One region of the Cytobacillus dafuensis genome, then DNA from elsewhere that is predicted to be linked to it. Evidence: a T-box and tRNA genes for the amino acid it is inferred to sense, from the RefSeq annotation. Region 1 holds a T-box; the other regions hold tRNA genes.
What was found. The T-box of region 1 lies ahead of FSZ17_RS16975 (valine--tRNA ligase). A T-box ahead of a tRNA ligase gene usually reads a tRNA of that ligase, here a tRNA-Val.
Positions count from the first base shown of each region.

Region 2: it has a tRNA-Val gene. The T-box ahead of FSZ17_RS16975 (valine--tRNA ligase) is inferred to sense a tRNA for this amino acid. The anticodon was not compared.
Region 3: it has a tRNA-Val gene. The T-box ahead of FSZ17_RS16975 (valine--tRNA ligase) is inferred to sense a tRNA for this amino acid. The anticodon was not compared.

Region 1 is NZ_CP042593.1:3,544,731-3,548,986, forward strand. Features, by position in the region: gene FSZ17_RS16975 (valine--tRNA ligase) at 1-1,779, opposite strand, end outside; T-box leader at 1,821-2,097, opposite strand; gene FSZ17_RS16980 (hypothetical protein) at 2,332-2,523, shown strand; gene ysxE (spore coat protein YsxE) at 2,540-3,610, opposite strand; gene spoVID (stage VI sporulation protein D) at 3,937-4,256, opposite strand, start outside.
Region 2 is NZ_CP042593.1:3,850,657-3,854,912, forward strand. Features, by position in the region: gene FSZ17_RS18355 (hypothetical protein) at 89-286, shown strand; tRNA gene FSZ17_RS18360 (tRNA-Glu) at 394-465, opposite strand; tRNA gene FSZ17_RS18365 (tRNA-Ser) at 473-563, opposite strand; tRNA gene FSZ17_RS18370 (tRNA-Asn) at 568-642, opposite strand; tRNA gene FSZ17_RS18375 (tRNA-Ile) at 660-736, opposite strand; tRNA gene FSZ17_RS18380 (tRNA-Gly) at 743-816, opposite strand; tRNA gene FSZ17_RS18385 (tRNA-His) at 826-901, opposite strand; tRNA gene FSZ17_RS18390 (tRNA-Phe) at 936-1,011, opposite strand; tRNA gene FSZ17_RS18395 (tRNA-Asp) at 1,026-1,102, opposite strand; tRNA gene FSZ17_RS18400 (tRNA-Met) at 1,106-1,179, opposite strand; tRNA gene FSZ17_RS18405 (tRNA-Ser) at 1,342-1,434, opposite strand; tRNA gene FSZ17_RS18410 (tRNA-Ile) at 1,449-1,525, opposite strand; tRNA gene FSZ17_RS18415 (tRNA-Met) at 1,562-1,638, opposite strand; tRNA gene FSZ17_RS18420 (tRNA-Ala) at 1,663-1,738, opposite strand; tRNA gene FSZ17_RS18425 (tRNA-Pro) at 1,750-1,826, opposite strand; tRNA gene FSZ17_RS18430 (tRNA-Arg) at 1,842-1,918, opposite strand; tRNA gene FSZ17_RS18435 (tRNA-Leu) at 1,933-2,021, opposite strand; tRNA gene FSZ17_RS18440 (tRNA-Gly) at 2,027-2,101, opposite strand; tRNA gene FSZ17_RS18445 (tRNA-Leu) at 2,112-2,196, opposite strand; tRNA gene FSZ17_RS18450 (tRNA-Lys) at 2,207-2,282, opposite strand; tRNA gene FSZ17_RS18455 (tRNA-Thr) at 2,306-2,378, opposite strand; tRNA gene FSZ17_RS18460 (tRNA-Val) at 2,389-2,464, opposite strand; rRNA gene rrf (5S ribosomal RNA) at 2,471-2,587, opposite strand; rRNA gene FSZ17_RS18470 (23S ribosomal RNA) at 2,697-4,256, opposite strand, start outside.
Region 3 is NZ_CP042593.1:418,216-422,471, forward strand. Features, by position in the region: rRNA gene FSZ17_RS02110 (23S ribosomal RNA) at 1-1,677, shown strand, start outside; rRNA gene rrf (5S ribosomal RNA) at 1,868-1,984, shown strand; tRNA gene FSZ17_RS02120 (tRNA-Glu) at 2,024-2,098, shown strand; tRNA gene FSZ17_RS02125 (tRNA-Val) at 2,103-2,178, shown strand; tRNA gene FSZ17_RS02130 (tRNA-Thr) at 2,189-2,261, shown strand; tRNA gene FSZ17_RS02135 (tRNA-Lys) at 2,426-2,501, shown strand; tRNA gene FSZ17_RS02140 (tRNA-Gly) at 2,510-2,584, shown strand; tRNA gene FSZ17_RS02145 (tRNA-Arg) at 2,652-2,728, shown strand; tRNA gene FSZ17_RS02150 (tRNA-Pro) at 2,737-2,813, shown strand; tRNA gene FSZ17_RS02155 (tRNA-Ala) at 2,832-2,907, shown strand; tRNA gene FSZ17_RS02160 (tRNA-Met) at 2,936-3,012, shown strand; tRNA gene FSZ17_RS02165 (tRNA-Ser) at 3,037-3,129, shown strand; tRNA gene FSZ17_RS02170 (tRNA-Met) at 3,290-3,363, shown strand; tRNA gene FSZ17_RS02175 (tRNA-Asp) at 3,367-3,443, shown strand; tRNA gene FSZ17_RS02180 (tRNA-Phe) at 3,490-3,565, shown strand; tRNA gene FSZ17_RS02185 (tRNA-Tyr) at 3,590-3,674, shown strand; tRNA gene FSZ17_RS02190 (tRNA-Trp) at 3,679-3,752, shown strand; tRNA gene FSZ17_RS02195 (tRNA-His) at 3,762-3,837, shown strand; tRNA gene FSZ17_RS02200 (tRNA-Gln) at 3,996-4,070, shown strand; tRNA gene FSZ17_RS02205 (tRNA-Cys) at 4,080-4,153, shown strand; tRNA gene FSZ17_RS02210 (tRNA-Gly) at 4,176-4,249, shown strand; tRNA gene FSZ17_RS02215 (tRNA-Ile) at 4,256-4,256, shown strand, end outside.

The DNA.
Region 1 (4,256 bases):
TAATCCATCCATATTCATTAATGCGAAACGAGAAGCATTCCAAATTTTGTTCGCAAAGTTCCATGTTGCCTCCACTTTGTCGATGCTAAAACGCAAGTCATGCCCTGGTGAGCTTCCTGTTGATAGGAAGTAGCGCAGTGAGTCTGCACCGTACTTATCTACTACATCCATTGGATCAACACCGTTGCCAAGGGATTTACTCATCTTTCTGCCCTCAGCATCACGAACAAGACCGTGAATTAAAACATCTTTAAATGGTCTTTGATCCGTAAATTCTAAACCTTGGAAAATCATACGAGATACCCAGAAGAAAATGATATCATAGCCTGTTACGAGGCAATCTGTTGGGTAATATCGTTTAAAGTCCGCAGATTCAGTATCTGGCCAGCCCATTGTTGAGAACGGCCATAACGCAGAACTAAACCATGTATCTAAAACGTCTTTGTCCTGTTCCCAGTTCTCGATATCTTCTGGTGCTTCATGAGCTACATATACCTCTCCAGTCTCTTTATGATACCAAGCTGGAATACGATGTCCCCACCAAAGCTGGCGTGAAATACACCAATCACGAATATTTTCCATCCAACGCATGTAAGTATTTTCAAATCGTTCTGGAACAAAGTTTACTTTTTCTTCTTTTGATTGGAGCTCAATCGCTTTATCAGCAAGCGGCTGCATTTTAACGAACCATTGTGTTGAAAGATACGGCTCTACCACTGCTCCGCTTCTCTCAGAATGTCCAACTGAATGCATATGCTCTTCAATTTTGAATAAAATACCTTGATCTTGTAAATCCTTAACGATTTGCTTACGGCATTCGAAGCGATCTAATCCAGTGTATTTATCAGCTTTATTATTCATGGTACCGTCTTCGTTCATGACAAGAACACGTTCAAGATTATGACGATTACCAATTTCAAAGTCATTTGGGTCATGTGCTGGCGTAATTTTTACCGCACCTGAACCGAATTCCATATCAACATAATCATCGCCGACAATTGGAATCTCGCGGCCCACAATTGGAAGAGTAACTGTTTTTCCAATTAAGTGCTTATAGCGGTCATCTTCCGGATGAACAGCTACAGCAGTATCTCCAAGCATTGTTTCTGGGCGAGTTGTTGCAATTTCAATATGTCCGGAGCCATCTGTAAGAGGATATTTCATATGATAAAATGCACCCTGTACATCTTTATGAATAACCTCAATATCAGAAAGAGCTGTCTTCGTAGACGGATCCCAGTTAATAATATATTCGCCTCGGTAAATTAGACCCTTCTTGTAAAGAGAAACAAATACTTCGCGAACAGCTTTTGATAATCCTTCATCTAGCGTAAAGCGCTCACGGCTATAATCAAGACCAAGTCCAATCTTAGACCATTGCTCACGAATATGACTTGCATATTCCTCTTTCCATTTCCAAGTTTCCTCAACAAATTTCTCACGGCCTAAATCATAGCGCGATTTTCCTTCACTGCGGAGCTTTTCCTCTACCTTTGCTTGGGTAGCAATTCCAGCATGGTCCATTCCTGGCAGCCATAGTACATCATAGCCTTGCATACGCTTCATACGCGTTAAAATATCCTGTAGGGTTGTATCCCATGCATGACCAAGATGAAGCCTTCCCGTAACATTCGGCGGTGGGATAACGATTGTATAAGGCTGTTTATTCTGATCATCCTTCGCCTCAAAAAACTTACCCTTTAGCCACCATTCATAACGTCCTTGTTCAATTGATTGTGGATCATACTTTGTAGGCATTGTTATTTCCTTCGTTTCCATCACATTTCATCCCCTTTACAAATAAAAAACTCCATTCGCCATAAAAGGACGAATGGAGTATGCTTCGCGGTACCACCTTTTTTTCAAACAGAAAGAAGAGCAGAATCTAGACAGTTGTCTAGCTCTAAAAAACGTCATTCCTGTTTGACTCTTAAATAGATAACGGATTTCCCGTCTTTCACTACACGATTTTGCAATCTTTCGCGAAAGAAGCTCAAGGGCGACCTTCCAACGGTTCTACTTAGAAAACCTTTCAGCTAATGGTTTTCCTCTCTAAAAGCAAATAGCCATTGTACTATTCCCTATCCTCGCTGATTATTTTTATTATCAATATATTACCTATAAATTAGGACTGTCGTCAATCATTATTCCTTTTTTATTTTCATTTTATACAACGATAATTAGCAGTGTTCCATATTTTATTTAATTTTATTCAAAGAGCTATCAGTAAATTTACAATGTAATTTGGATTATATATTGTATGGTAGGCACTAATAAAGGTTGTCCTACATAGAATAATTTGAGAAAAATTTCGAAAGAGGGCATGTTCCAATGAGAAGAAAGTATAATCCTTATGGTTTGCCACCGTGGCTAAGAACAATTAGGGGGGGATGCTCGCAATTTATTATTCCATTTTGCTGTTTTCAAGGAATAAGAGTGATTATTTTTCCAACAACATTTGATGTTTTGTTTCTTGCTATTCTGATATTAATTGCGGTAGCCTTTCGTTTTGAATGGCTATAAAAGCCCAAAATTCTATTTAATTTTGGGCTTCTTCTTTTGGTTGGACTTCTTCTTTTGGTTGGGCAGCTGCCTTTGCTTCTGCTTTTTGCCGCTCTATTTCTTCCATTCGCATCAAAACGTATTCAGTATTTTTAAGGAGCCAATATTGCTTCTGAAAATGTAACGTCGATTTCCTTTCTCCATTCCCATAACGGTTTTTAAAATACCTTTCTGCAGAACGCATAACAGCTCCTGGATGGGCAAAATAGCTTTGAAATAGGAGGAATTCATCCTCTTTAAATGGGGAAAATTTCAGATACGTATAAATCCATTCAATACATTCTTCTGATCTTTTTGGATAGGATTTCAATGTTCGTGAAAGGAATGGTAATATATCATGAATCGGCGAGCCTTGTTTGGCTCGTTCAAAATTTGAGAAATAACCATAACCCTTTTCATTATATAAAAAATGTTCAGTTGAGATTTTTCCGTGAACCGTTACAATACGCGCCTTTTCACTGTCCTTCGTCTTCTCATACCAATCTTTTAATTTTTTTATCGAGAAATTTAAAGCCTGATAGATATCATGATAAGAAAGTATATACGATAATTCAAAGGGAGACATATATTCCCTTTGCTCACAGGTCTCCAAAAATCCTTCTAAAAATTCCAGTTCCTTTTCCCATTCCTGCAATGTTTTTTCATAATGCTCCGTTCTCTCTTCTTTTTTGATTGTTATTTCCTTTGAAGATAAGGAATGAAGTCTGGCTAACTCACGAAAGAGCTGATGGTGGCGCTCATATCGGTTTTCTTTTTCTTCATTTGCTAGCCATGGCATGAGGTAATACATTTCATTTTCATGCAAAACAGCATATCGACCATCAACAGTTGGGAAAATCGGCACGATACGGTTATAGCCTTTTTGATATAAATCTTGAACATGCCGAATAAAATCACCGCCATGCTTGGGGTTGATTTTTTTCATGGCAAATATACCTTTATTTGTATAGATTTTTTGAACTAAGCCATATTCTTCAACAAAATGTGGTTCAAGGGCATATTGTTTTAAAATCGGATATACCCTATTTAATCGATTCTTTTCATACATAAGAATCACTCACTTTCATAGAAAAGCGGAAGCACCTTGGTCAGGCTAGACATTTCAAAAAGTAGAAACAAAATGGCCGGACAGGTTAATGTTTCCCTGCCCAGCCTGTTTTTATCGCAGATTAACGAGCAGTAAGACCCCCACAAGGTTGCGAGAGAATCAAAGAAACCTAAGTGGGGGATCAACTGCCCGTAAAGGCCGATAAAATGAACACAGACTAAAAGCGCCACATCGTGTGGCAACGTCTGCGTGACCCACTTCCTGTGGGCCGCAACTAACCATCAGTGGGGGATGAAAAAACCCCCACTGATGGAAGTTTCACTTTATCATTTTTGATGGGCTACGGTAACTGGAATATAGAGAACTTGCCCTTCATATATATCTTGATTTATTTCTATATGATTCACACTAAGTAGTCTTTGAACAGTAATATCGTATCTTTCGGCAATCGTATCGACTGTATCTCCATTCTGAACGATACATACTTTTAACTTTGCGATATTATCTTCCGTCTTCCGCGCAAAAAACTCCGTTAATGTCATGCTTTTCTTTTTGGAGAACATTTTCTTTTTTTTCGGGGCTGCCTCTTCTTTTTCTGCTGCTGCCATTTGTTCCTCTTGCTCAAAAAATTCTTCTTCTACCCATT
Region 2 (4,256 bases), 310 kb from region 1:
ATGAATCTCGCCGTTTCGACATAATTTATTGCATTTAATGACAAATTAGAATAAAGGAATAATAAATATATAAAGGAGGAATAGTAATTTGAGTAATAGGGAAGAAGATTTTTTAATTAAAGAGGCAACGAAAAACGAAATAAAAATTCCTGTATTTGGACCTCCAGATGGAAAAATAATGGCCACTGGTGAAATATTCCGAGGACCTTCTACGGGAATTACATCTGAATTTGATTTAGAAAATCCAGGCAGGAAGCTGCTTGAAAAAGATCAGAAGTTTGATTGAGGACCACAAAATTATTATAATTGCTCATTTAGATCAGCTACAATCGTGAAATATTAAAAATCTATAATAAAAGAGCTGCCAACAATATTGTTGACAGCTCTTTTATATGACCCGTACGGGATTCGAACCCGTGTTACCGCCGTGAAAGGGCGGTGTCTTAACCGCTTGACCAACGGGCCAATAATATGGCGGAGAAGGAGGGATTTGAACCCTCGCGCCGCTTACGCGACCTACACCCTTAGCAGGGGCGCCTCTTCAGCCTCTTGAGTACTTCCCCATAATGGCTCCGCAGGTAGGACTCGAACCTACGACCGATCGGTTAACAGCCGATAGCTCTACCACTGAGCTACTGCGGAATAATTATATATAAAAATGGTGGGCCTAAATGGACTCGAACCATCGACCTCACGCTTATCAGGCGTGCGCTCTAACCAGCTGAGCTATAGGCCCACATTATGGAGCGGGTGAAGGGAATCGAACCCTCATCATCAGCTTGGAAGGCTGAGGTTTTACCACTAAACTACACCCGCAAATCTATATGGGGCGACTGATGGGAATCGAACCCACGAATGTCGGAACCACAATCCGATGCGTTAACCACTTCGCCACAATCGCCATCATTAGCTGTATGAATTAACGGCAAAATAAATGGTGGCTCAGGACGGAATCGAACCGCCGACACAAGGATTTTCAGTCCTTTGCTCTACCGACTGAGCTACTGAGCCAAATAATATAATAATGGCGGTCCGGACGGGACTCGAACCCGCGACCTCCTGCGTGACAGGCAGGCATTCTAACCAACTGAACTACCGGACCATATTGCGGGGACAGGATTTGAACCTGCGACCTTCGGGTTATGAGCCCGACGAGCTACCGGACTGCTCCACCCCGCGACAATAATATTTATAAGATTTATCCTATGCTACTAAATAGTAGTAGGACTGTCCCGATCTCAGAAAGCTGATTCAAGCAGCAATTCGATCGGTACAACTCGCAGTTTATTCAGTGAAGTAACGCTTCGTTGCTCCACCCCGCGACAATAAAATATTTAACAATGGAGGAGGAAAGGGGATTCGAACCCCTGCGCGGTTTGACCCGCCTGTCGGTTTTCAAGACCGATCCCTTCAGCCGGACTTGGGTATTCCTCCGAATAAAAACAATATGGTGGACCTTGTAGGACTCGAACCTACGACCGGACGGTTATGAGCCGTCTGCTCTAACCAGCTGAGCTAAAGGTCCATAATTGCATCATATTTAAGCAATAGATATTACATTTGGTAGCGGCGGAGGGGATCGAACCCCCGACCTTACGGGTATGAACCGTACGCTCTAGCCAGCTGAGCTACACCGCCAAATGATTGTATATATTTATTTAATGGTGGAGCCTAGCGGGATCGAACCGCTGACCTCCTGCGTGCAAGGCAGGCGCTCTCCCAGCTGAGCTAAGGCCCCATTGTTTTAGATGGTCGGGAAGACAGGATTCGAACCTGCGACCCCTTGGTCCCAAACCAAGTGCTCTACCAAGCTGAGCTACTTCCCGTTTTTTATGATATTATGGCGCGCCCGAAAGGAGTCGAACCCATAACCTTCTGATCCGTAGTCAGACGCTCTATCCAATTGAGCTACGGGCGCATTATTAATATAAATGGTGCCGAGGACCGGAATCGAACCGGTACGGTAGTCACCTACCGCAGGATTTTAAGTCCTGTGCGTCTGCCAGTTCCGCCACCCCGGCACTTTTGGAGCGGAAGACGGGATTCGAACCCGCGACCCCCACCTTGGCAAGGTGGTGTTCTACCACTGAACTACTTCCGCATTATTTAAATGGTGCGGGTGAAGGGAGTCGAACCCCCACGCCTTGCGGCGCCAGATCCTAAGTCTGGTGCGTCTGCCAATTCCGCCACACCCGCATTATTTAAATGGTGAGCCATGAAGGACTCGAACCTTCGACCCTCTGATTAAAAGTCAGATGCTCTACCGACTGAGCTAATGGCTCATAATAAAATGATTGCTCAAGAGTGCCGGCCAGAGGACTTGAACCCCCAACCTACTGATTACAAGTCAGTTGCTCTACCAATTGAGCTAGGCCGGCATTACAAATATGGTGGAGGATGACGGGATCGAACCGCCGACCCCCTGCTTGTAAGGCAGGTGCTCTCCCAGCTGAGCTAATCCTCCGTTTACGCCTGGCGACGTCCTACTCTCACATGGGGACAGCCCCAAACTACCATCGGCGCTGAGAAGCTTAACTTCCGTGTTCGGGATGGGAACGGGTGTGACCTTCTCGCTATCGCCACCAGACTATTTTTTAAAGACAATATTTATTATATCGTCTTTTTAAATTTTTTCAAGAGAAATTTTTTATTCTCTCAAAACTAGATAATGTAGAAGAAGAATTCGAGTAATCAATTTGGTTAAGTCCTCGACCGATTAGTATTTGTCAGCTCCACGTGTCACCACGCTTCCACCTCAAACCTATCAACCTGATCATCTTTCAGGGGTCTTACTAGCTTGACGCTATGGGAAATCTCATCTCGAGGGGGGCTTCATGCTTAGATGCTTTCAGCACTTATCCCTTCCGCACATAGCTACCCAGCGATGCTCTTGGCAGAACAACTGGTACACCAGCGGTGCGTCCATCCCGGTCCTCTCGTACTAAGGACAGCTCCTCTCAAATTTCCTGCGCCCACGACGGATAGGGACCGAACTGTCTCACGACGTTCTGAACCCAGCTCGCGTACCGCTTTAATGGGCGAACAGCCCAACCCTTGGGACCGACTACAGCCCCAGGATGCGATGAGCCGACATCGAGGTGCCAAACCTCCCCGTCGATGTGGACTCTTGGGGGAGATAAGCCTGTTATCCCCGGGGTAGCTTTTATCCGTTGAGCGATGGCCCTTCCATGCGGAACCACCGGATCACTAAGCCCGACTTTCGTCCCTGCTCGACTTGTAGGTCTCGCAGTCAAGCTCCCTTATGCCTTTACACTCTTCGAATGATTTCCAACCATTCTGAGGGAACCTTTGGGCGCCTCCGTTACTTTTTAGGAGGCGACCGCCCCAGTCAAACTGCCCACCTGACACTGTCTCCCACCCCGATCAGGGGTGCGGGTTAGAATTTCAATACAGCCAGGGTAGTATCCCACCGATGCCTCCACCGAAGCTAGCGCTCCGGCTTCCAAGGCTCCTACCTATCCTGTACAAGCTGTACCGAAATTCAATATCAGGCTACAGTAAAGCTCCACGGGGTCTTTCCGTCCTGTCGCGGGTAACCTGCATCTTCACAGGTACTATAATTTCACCGAGTCTCTCGTTGAGACAGTGCCCAGATCGTTACGCCTTTCGTGCGGGTCGGAACTTACCCGACAAGGAATTTCGCTACCTTAGGACCGTTATAGTTACGGCCGCCGTTTACTGGGGCTTCAATTCAGAGCTTCGCTTGCGCTAACCCCTCCTCTTAACCTTCCAGCACCGGGCAGGCGTCAGCCCCTATACTTCGCCTTACGGCTTCGCAGAGACCTGTGTTTTTGCTAAACAGTCGCCTGGGCCTATTCACTGCGGCTCATCCGGGCTATTCACCCAAATGAGCACCCCTTCTCCCGAAGTTACGGGGTGATTTTGCCGAGTTCCTTAACGAGAGTTCTCTCGCTCACCTTAGGATTCTCTCCTCGCCTACCTGTGTCGGTTTGCGGTACGGGCACCTTTTCCCTCGCTAGAGGCTTTTCTTGGCAGTGTGGATTCAGGAACTTCGGTACTTTATTTCCCTCGCCGTCACAGCTCAGCCTTTATGCAAGCGGGATTTGCCTCGCTTGCAGCCTAACTGCTTGGACGCGCTATTCCAGCAGCGCGCTTACCCTATCCTCCTGCGTCCCCCCATTGCTCAAACGGTAAAGAGGTGGTACAGGAATATCAACCTGTTGTCCATCGCCTACGCTTTTCAGCCTCGGCTTAGGTCCCGACTAACCCTGAGC
Region 3 (4,256 bases), 1.8 Mb from region 1:
AGCTAGACCGTAAGGACTGGTGGAGCGCTTAGAAGTGAGAATGCCGGTATGAGTAGCGAAAGATGGGTGAGAATCCCATCCACCGAATGCCTAAGGTTTCCTGAGGAAGGCTCGTCCGCTCAGGGTTAGTCGGGACCTAAGCCGAGGCTGAAAAGCGTAGGCGATGGACAACAGGTTGATATTCCTGTACCACCTCTTTACCGTTTGAGCAATGGGGGGACGCAGGAGGATAGGGTAAGCGCGCTGCTGGAATAGCGCGTCCAAGCAGTTAGGCTGCAAGCGAGGCAAATCCCGCTTGCATAAAGGCTGAGCTGTGACGGCGAGGGAAATAAAGTACCGAAGTTCCTGAATCCACACTGCCAAGAAAAGCCTCTAGCGAGGGAAAAGGTGCCCGTACCGCAAACCGACACAGGTAGGCGAGGAGAGAATCCTAAGGTGAGCGAGAGAACTCTCGTTAAGGAACTCGGCAAAATCACCCCGTAACTTCGGGAGAAGGGGTGCTCATTTGGGTGAATAGCCCGGATGAGCCGCAGTGAATAGGCCCAGGCGACTGTTTAGCAAAAACACAGGTCTCTGCGAAGCCGTAAGGCGAAGTATAGGGGCTGACGCCTGCCCGGTGCTGGAAGGTTAAGAGGAGGGGTTAGCGCAAGCGAAGCTCTGAATTGAAGCCCCAGTAAACGGCGGCCGTAACTATAACGGTCCTAAGGTAGCGAAATTCCTTGTCGGGTAAGTTCCGACCCGCACGAAAGGCGTAACGATCTGGGCACTGTCTCAACGAGAGACTCGGTGAAATTATAGTACCTGTGAAGATGCAGGTTACCCGCGACAGGACGGAAAGACCCCGTGGAGCTTTACTGTAGCCTGATATTGAATTTCGGTACAGCTTGTACAGGATAGGTAGGAGCCTTGGAAGCCGGAGCGCTAGCTTCGGTGGAGGCATCGGTGGGATACTACCCTGGCTGTATTGAAATTCTAACCCGCACCCCTGATCGGGGTGGGAGACAGTGTCAGGTGGGCAGTTTGACTGGGGCGGTCGCCTCCTAAAAAGTAACGGAGGCGCCCAAAGGTTCCCTCAGAATGGTTGGAAATCATTCGAAGAGTGTAAAGGCATAAGGGAGCTTGACTGCGAGACCTACAAGTCGAGCAGGGACGAAAGTCGGGCTTAGTGATCCGGTGGTTCCGCATGGAAGGGCCATCGCTCAACGGATAAAAGCTACCCCGGGGATAACAGGCTTATCTCCCCCAAGAGTCCACATCGACGGGGAGGTTTGGCACCTCGATGTCGGCTCATCGCATCCTGGGGCTGTAGTCGGTCCCAAGGGTTGGGCTGTTCGCCCATTAAAGCGGTACGCGAGCTGGGTTCAGAACGTCGTGAGACAGTTCGGTCCCTATCCGTCGTGGGCGCAGGAAATTTGAGAGGAGCTGTCCTTAGTACGAGAGGACCGGGATGGACGCACCGCTGGTGTACCAGTTGTTCTGCCAAGAGCATCGCTGGGTAGCTATGTGCGGAAGGGATAAGTGCTGAAAGCATCTAAGCATGAAGCCCCCCTCGAGATGAGATTTCCCATAGCGTCAAGCTAGTAAGACCCCTGAAAGATGATCAGGTTGATAGGTTTGAGGTGGAAGCGTGGTGACACGTGGAGCTGACAAATACTAATCGGTCGAGGACTTAACCAAATAGAAAAGCGTAGGCGACTGCTTAGCTTCGAGAGGCGTTGGAGAGCCAGCTATGCAAATCCCGGTTTTGGATTTGTAGAGATGGATCGAAACGACCGAGAAGTTAGGAGCCGAAGCTGGACAATAAAATTTTAAATGATGATTGTCAGTTATCTAGTTTTGAAGGAATAATCCTTTTAACTAAAAATGGTCTGGTGGCGATAGCGAAAAGGTCACACCCGTTCCCATCCCGAACACGGAAGTTAAGCTTTTCAGCGCCAATGGTAGTTAGGGGCTGTCCCCTTGTGAGAGTAGGACGTCGCCAGGCCAAACCCTAATAAGGGTTATTTTTTTGCCAAAATTAGTTGGCCCGTTGGTCAAGCGGTTAAGACACCGCCCTTTCACGGCGGTAACACGGGTTCGAATCCCGTACGGGTCACCAATATGGAGGATTAGCTCAGCTGGGAGAGCACCTGCCTTACAAGCAGGGGGTCGGCGGTTCGATCCCGTCATCCTCCACCATAATTTATATGCCGGCCTAGCTCAATTGGTAGAGCAACTGACTTGTAATCAGTAGGTTGGGGGTTCAAGTCCTCTGGCCGGCACTCTAGAACGAGCCATTAGCTCAGTCGGTAGAGGATTACGGAAGCTTGCAGTACAGAGCGATACATCCTTGAATAGTAAGCTGTAGTAATCTGCGACAAATCACAAAGAGATTTGAAGCACAATTACGACTTAAAACGAAATTTAGGAAAATTCATTTTTTTTCGAGCCATTAGCTCAGTCGGTAGAGCATCTGACTTTTAATCAGAGGGTCGAAGGTTCGAGTCCTTCATGGCTCACCAGATAATTTGCGGAAGTAGTTCAGTGGTAGAACACCACCTTGCCAAGGTGGGGGTCGCGGGTTCGAATCCCGTCTTCCGCTCCAATTATTGCTGGTGTGCGGAACTAACAGACACAGGTCTTAAGATCATCGACACCACATATACAAGCGTGCGCCCGTAGCTCAATTGGATAGAGCGTCTGACTACGGATCAGAAGGTTATGGGTTCGACTCCTTTCGGGCGCGCCATTTACAAACGGGAAGTAGCTCAGCTTGGTAGAGCACTTGGTTTGGGACCAAGGGGTCGCAGGTTCGAATCCTGTCTTCCCGACCATGCTATCTACTTAATAATGGGGCCTTAGCTCAGCTGGGAGAGCGCCTGCCTTGCACGCAGGAGGTCAGCGGTTCGATCCCGCTAGGCTCCACCATATAACATAATTCTTTTTAGTTTGATTAGGCGGCGTAGCTCAGCTGGCTAGAGCGTACGGTTCATACCCGTAAGGTCGGGGGTTCGATCCCCTCTGCCGCTACCATGCTTTAATAGAATCTTATTATTCGGAGGAATACCCAAGTCCGGCTGAAGGGATCGGTCTTGAAAACCGACAGGCGGGTCAAACCGCGCAGGGGTTCGAATCCCCTTTCCTCCTCCATTTATTAAATATTATTGTCGCGGGGTGGAGCAACGAGCGTTACTTCACTGAATAAACTGCGAGTTGTACCGATCGAGTAGCTGCTTGAATCAGCTTTCTGAGATCGGGACAGTCCTAATACTCTCTAGGAGCATAGGAAAAATCTTATAAATATTATTGTCGCGGGGTGGAGCAGTCCGGTAGCTCGTCGGGCTCATAACCCGAAGGTCGCAGGTTCAAATCCTGTCCCCGCAATATGGTCCGGTAGTTCAGTTGGTTAGAATGCCTGCCTGTCACGCAGGAGGTCGCGGGTTCGAGTCCCGTCCGGACCGCCATTTTTTTCAGTAGTTAAAAACTACTGTTGATATATAGTTTATTTGTGGCTCAGTAGCTCAGTCGGTAGAGCAAAGGACTGAAAATCCTTGTGTCGGCGGTTCGATTCCGTCCTGAGCCACCATTTTTATACCTTTTTACTGAATATGGTGGGGTAGCGAAGTGGCTAAACGCGGCGGACTGTAAATCCGCTCCCTGTGGGTTCGGCGGTTCGAATCCGTCCCCCACCACCATTATAGGGGTATAGTTTAAAGGTAGAACAGAGGTCTCCAAAACCTCCAGTGTGGGTTCGATTCCTACTACCCCTGCCAATAATTATGGCGGTTGTGGCGAAGTGGTTAACGCATCGGATTGTGGTTCCGACATTCGTGGGTTCGATTCCCATCAGCCGCCCCATAATACTTTTTATTGACATAAGTACAAGTATTTAGATGATGTCGGAATATTTAACTACAGAAGTAGTTACACGGTAGCGCATTCATTTGCAATTAAATGTTCCTGCGGTGATTATTCATGAAGCAAACTCAAAGAGGATATTCATGATGAACCTTCAATGGGCTATAGCCAAGCGGTAAGGCAACGGACTTTGACTCCGTCATGCGTTGGTTCGAATCCAGCTAGCCCAGCCATTTTTTGTTGGCGGCATAGCCAAGTGGTAAGGCAGAGGTCTGCAAAACCTTTATCACCGGTTCAAATCCGGTTGCCGCCTCCATACAGATGAATATTATTTATTTGCGGGTGTAGTTTAGTGGTAAAACCTCAGCCTTCCAAGCTGATGATGAGGGTTCGATTCCCTTCACCCGCTCCATAATGTG